DNA from 2 places in the Streptomyces sp. NBC_00569 genome. Region 2 is predicted to be linked to the other one. Evidence: predicted binding sites of a transcription regulator. Region 2 holds the regulator's gene; the other holds the start of a gene.
The links. Region 2 encodes HspR, which represses chaperone genes until heat shock. Its sites were predicted from a motif close to TTGAGNNNNNNNNNCTCAA; they were not measured.

Region 1: lon (endopeptidase La) is a predicted target of HspR. The motif match lies at 1,070-1,088, and genes of this name have one in related genera.

Annotation. Positions count from the first base shown of each region.
Region 1 is NZ_CP107783.1:3,950,363-3,952,818, forward strand. It holds gene lon (endopeptidase La) at 1-1,047, opposite strand, end outside; gene OHO83_RS17595 (rhomboid-like protein) at 1,222-1,896, opposite strand; gene OHO83_RS17600 (spermidine synthase) at 2,263-2,456, shown strand, end outside.
Region 2 is NZ_CP107783.1:5,020,482-5,022,937, forward strand. It holds gene OHO83_RS22585 (substrate-binding domain-containing protein) at 1-716, opposite strand, end outside; gene OHO83_RS22590 (heat shock protein transcriptional repressor HspR) at 1,109-1,573, opposite strand; gene dnaJ (molecular chaperone DnaJ) at 1,578-2,456, opposite strand, start outside.

The DNA of each region.
Region 1 (2,456 bases), 1.1 Mb from region 2:
GGAACGCCGCTTGCGCACGGCCAGGTACTCGGTGATGCGCTCCTTCACGTCCTCGAGGCCGGAGTGCTCGGCGTCGAGAACGCGCTGGGCGCCCTGGATGTCGTACTCGTCCTCGGTGCGCTCGCTCCACGGCAGTTCGAGGACGGTGTCGAGCCAGGTGCGGATCCACGAGCCCTCGGGGGACTGGTCGCTGGACCGCTCCAGCTTCTCGACCTCCTTGAGCGCGGCCTCACGGACCTTCTCGGGAAGGTCGGCGGCCTCGACGCGCGCGCGGTAGTCGTCGGACTCCTCACCCTCCGACTCGCCGTTCAGCTCACGCAGCTCCTTGCGTACGGCGTCCAGCTGGCGCCGCAGCAGGAACTCGCGCTGCTGCTTGTCGACGCCTTCCTGCACGTCCTTGGCGATGGACTCGGCCACGTCCTGCTCGGCGAGGTGCTCGCGCAGCTGCTCGGTGGCCAGCTTGAGCCGGGCGACCGGGTCGGCCGTCTCCAGAAGCTCCACCTTCTGCGGGGTGCTCAGGAAGGGCGAGTAACCGGAGTTGTCGGCGAGCGCGGAGACGTCGTCGATCTGCTGGACGCGGTCCACGACCTGCCAGGCGCCGCGCTTCTTCAGCCAGTTCGTGGCGAGTGCCTTGTATTCGGTGACGAGCTCGGCCACGGAGCCGGGCAGCGGCTCCGGCACGGTCTCCTCGACCGCGAGGCCCTCCACCCACAGGGCGGCGCCGGGGCCGGTCGTGCCCGCGCCGATCCGTACGCGGCTGCGGCCGCGGATCAGGGCACCGGGGTCGCCGTCGGCGAGCCGTCCCACCTGCTCGACGGTGCCGAGGACGCCGGTGTTCGCGTACGTGCCGTCGATCCGGGGAACAAGAAGCACCTTCGGCTTGCTGCCGCCCACGGATCCGCTGGAACGGGCCGCCGCCTGGGCGGCCTCCACCGCGGCGCGTACGTCGTTGTCGTTGAGGTCCAGGGGCACCACCATTCCGGGCAGCACGACCTCGTCGTCGAGCGGCAGCACGGGCAGGGTGAGCGGTGTGGACGTCGATGCCATGATCTCCCCTTAAGCAGTCAAGTTGAGCTATGCCGACTCAATGCACGTGAGCCTCCGAATGTTCCCCCGGCGCTGTTCGCTCTCGGCGATCAGTGGACGGGCAGGGGAAAGCCACAGCTCAGAGGGGGTGTGTGACGTACCCGACGATGGGCCGGCCGGGGGACGGGTGACGCGTCAGGCCACGGACGGTCCCGGCGCACGGCGCCACCGGCGCACCAGCGGCCAGGTCCCGACGCCGATGGCCAGCGCCATGAGGTGACCCCAGCTCGTCATCGGGTCCGTGAACTCGACGAGGTCCTCGACCAGCATCCCGCCGACGACGGCGAGCACGGCCCAGCGCGGCCAGGGCGTGAGGAGACCCGCGAGCGCCCCGACGCTCGCGGCCACGCCGAAGCTGATCCCGTAGTCGAGGCGGTGCAGCGAGCTCTCGGGCAGATGTCCGGCCATCACGGAGAGCCCGACGGGCACCTCCGTGGCGAGCGTCGCCACGGTGTGGCCGAGGACGAAGACACCGGCGGTGCGCCGGCCGCCGATCCGGCGCTCCAGCGCCGTGAGGACGACCAGGAAGGCGATCGCGAACGGCGACGTGATCCCGCCGTCGATCCACAGCGCACTGGCGACCAGCACGAACACGGGCGTGTGCGCGAGGTGCGCCACGTCGGTGCTGGAACCCCGCAGCGCGGACGCGACGACGCCGGGTTCGGCGAACAGCACGAAGAGAGACGTGCCGACGAGCACGGCGGCGTAGGCGAAGGTGAACGGCGTTCCCGTGGGCGTCGGCAGCAGCCGCCAGGGGCGAATCCGGCGCCGGGGGCCGACGGTCTCGGGCGGTGTGCGCTCGCCGGTCACGGATCCGGGAGCGGCGGGCGCGCTGCCACAGGCCGCCGACTGAGCCGGGACGGCATCGAGCAGGCGCCTCGAAGCCTCGGGCGGCGTTGCCGGAGAATGCGTCCCCGGAGAAGGCGTCGCCGGAGAGACAGCCCCCGAAGAAACAGCCTTCGAAGAAATGTCCGCCCCGCCGGCCTCGACCGTCACGCCACGCTCCACCTGCGGCATCCTTTCCCTTCCGGCCCGCCCCAGCTTTCGCCACTCGTACCCGCGCTGTCCATGACCGACGCCACGTGCGGCATGATCCACAGGACCTGCACAGGAGTGCCCCCAACTCCGTTTCCAGGGACGGCCAGGCGTCGCGCCGGTTGCGGCAGGATGGACGCCATGTCCACCTCGTACCCCGTCCCGTACGACACCGACCACACCGCCCCCGTCGTTCTCGACCGGCGCGAAGGGCCGTTCGGAGAGGTCGTACTGCGGCGCCACGGCGCGCTGCTCCAGATCATCGCCAACGGATGCTTCCTGATGGACACGTCCGACGGCCGCTCCGAGCGCCTCCTGGTCGACGCGGCGCTGGA
Region 2 (2,456 bases):
CCGGCGATGTTCTGCGCGCCGACGGCCTGGATGGCGGCTGCCATGTTGGCCCGCGCGTTCTCCGGCTTCCAGTCCTTGGTGTCGTACGACTTCGAGATCGTCACCTGGTCCTTGAGCTCGGCCAGGGCGCCGTCCTTGTAGAGCGCGGCGTTCGGGTCGGTGACCGAGCCGTTCATCATGACGATCCGGCTGTTCTTGGACGCCTTGCTGCCCAGGGCCTTGAGGAGCGCCATGCCCTGCACATGGCCGACCTGGTCGCTGTCGAACGACACATAGCCGTCGACGGGGCCCTCGGCCAGACGGTCGTAGGCGATGACCGGGATGTTCGCGTCCTTGGCCTTCTTGACCGATCCCGCGATGGACTTGGAGTCGACCGCGTCGAGGATCAGTACGTCGACCCGGTCGGCGATCATCTGGTCGACCTGTCTCTCCTGGCGCTTCGCGTTCTGTTCCGCGTTGGCGTAGAGGACCCTGCCCTTGCCGCTGGTGAGGTCCTCGACCTCCTTCTTGATGTGCGGATAGTCGAACTTCTCGTAGCGCGCGGTCTCCTTCTCCGGCAGGAGGACGCCGATCTTCAGGTCCTGGTTCTGCCGGGCGGACGCCCTGCCCGCGGAGTCGCTCTCCGGCTCGAGCCAGCTGCTCCCGCACCCGGTGAGGGCCACGGCCATGGCGGACGCCACGCCGACAAAGGCGGCGCGCTTCGTACGCGGATTCACTTTCCATACCTCCCTGAAGTGACCGCGTCGTTGCGGCCGAGGTGGCTGGAAGCCAACTCGGCCTGAATCGCAGCGTCAAGAGGTGAATCCGTAACGACTCGTAATCGGGTCCGTGCGTTCCGGAGGTGAACCCGCCCATACTCGGGGTAACCCCAGTAGCCGCACCAGTCCCGGCCCCCGCAGCCCTCCCGCGCCGGTCCGCCCAGTGAGCAAACTCACTGTTCGAACACATGACCTCCGTGCCGTCTTCACCAGCTCTGACCAGCCTGTGCGCACCCGAAGCCCACCCGAAAACGCACGGGAAGGCGCACAGGAAGGCGCATACGAAAGGGGCCGGGAGGTTCTCACCTCCCGGCCCCTTTCACACCGGCTTCACAACCCGCTCGCCCGGGCTATTCGGACGACCGCTTGGGCCGCCAGACGACCAGCGCGCTCGTCTGCTGGACCTCCTGGTACGGGACCAGGTCCCGCCGGTAGGAGGCGTGGACGGCCGCCTCGCGCTGCTGCATCGCCGCCGCGGCGCCCTCGACCGCCGTCGAGAGTTCCGCGACCCGCTGCTGAAGCGCCGCGACCTGATTCTCCAGTTCGATGATGCGCTTGATGCCCGCGAGGTTGATGCCCTCGTCCTGCGACAGCTGCTGCACCTGGCGGAGCAGTTCGATGTCGCGGGCCGAGTAGCGCCGGCCGCGGCCCGCCGTGCGGTCCGGGGAGACCAGGCCGAGACGGTCGTACTGGCGCAGGGTCTGCGGATGCAGCCCGCTGAGCTGGGCGGCCACCGAGATGACATAGACCGGAGTCTCGTCGGTCAGCTCGTAGGCCCTGCCAACAAAGGAACTCTGTCGTCGACGGCCGTCCATACGCTCATGCTCCCTTCGCGGCCTGGAACAGTTCTGCCCGCGGATCGCTGTCCGCAGTCGCCTTCCGGTACGCCTCGAGAGCGTCCTTCGCGATGTCGGTCAGATCCGTGGGGACCGAGACCTCCACCGTGACGAGCAGATCGCCACGGGTGCCGTCCTTGCGGACAGCGCCCTTGCCACGGGCCCGCATCGTCCGCCCGTTGGGCGTCCCCGGGGGCAGTTTGAGCGTGACCGGGGGCCCGCCGAGCGTGGGGACCTTGACCTCGCCCCCGAGCGCGGCCTCCGGGAAGCTGACCGGCACCGTGACCGTGAGGTTGTCGCCCTTGCGGCCGAAGACCGGGTGGGAGTCCACGTGCACGACCACGTACAGGTCGCCCGCGGGACCGCCGCGCTCGCCGGGGGCTCCCTTGCCGCGCAGCCGGATGCGCTGGTTGTCCGAGACGCCGGCCGGGATGCGGACCTGCATCGTCCGGGAGGACTTCGCACGGCCCGAGCCCTTGCAGACCTCACAGGGTGTCTCCGCGATCAGGCCGCGGCCCTTGCAGTCCACACACGGGTCGGTCAGCGAGAAACCGCCGCCGCCACCGCGCGAGACCTGGCCCGTGCCGACGCAGGTCGGGCACACGCGCGGTGTGCCGTTCTTGTCGCCGGTACCGGAACAGGCCTTGCAGGGCGCCTGCGACGACATGCGCAGCGGCACCGTCGCCCCGTCGACCGCCTCGGTGAAACTGAGAGTGACCTCGGACTCGATGTCCTGGCCGCGGCGCGGCTGCGTGCGCGTGCCGGTGCCCGCGCCGCCCCGGTTGAACAGGCCGCCGAAGACGTCCCCGAGCCCGCCGCCGAACCCGCCGGCACCCCCAGCCGTACCGCCCTGGGGGCCGCC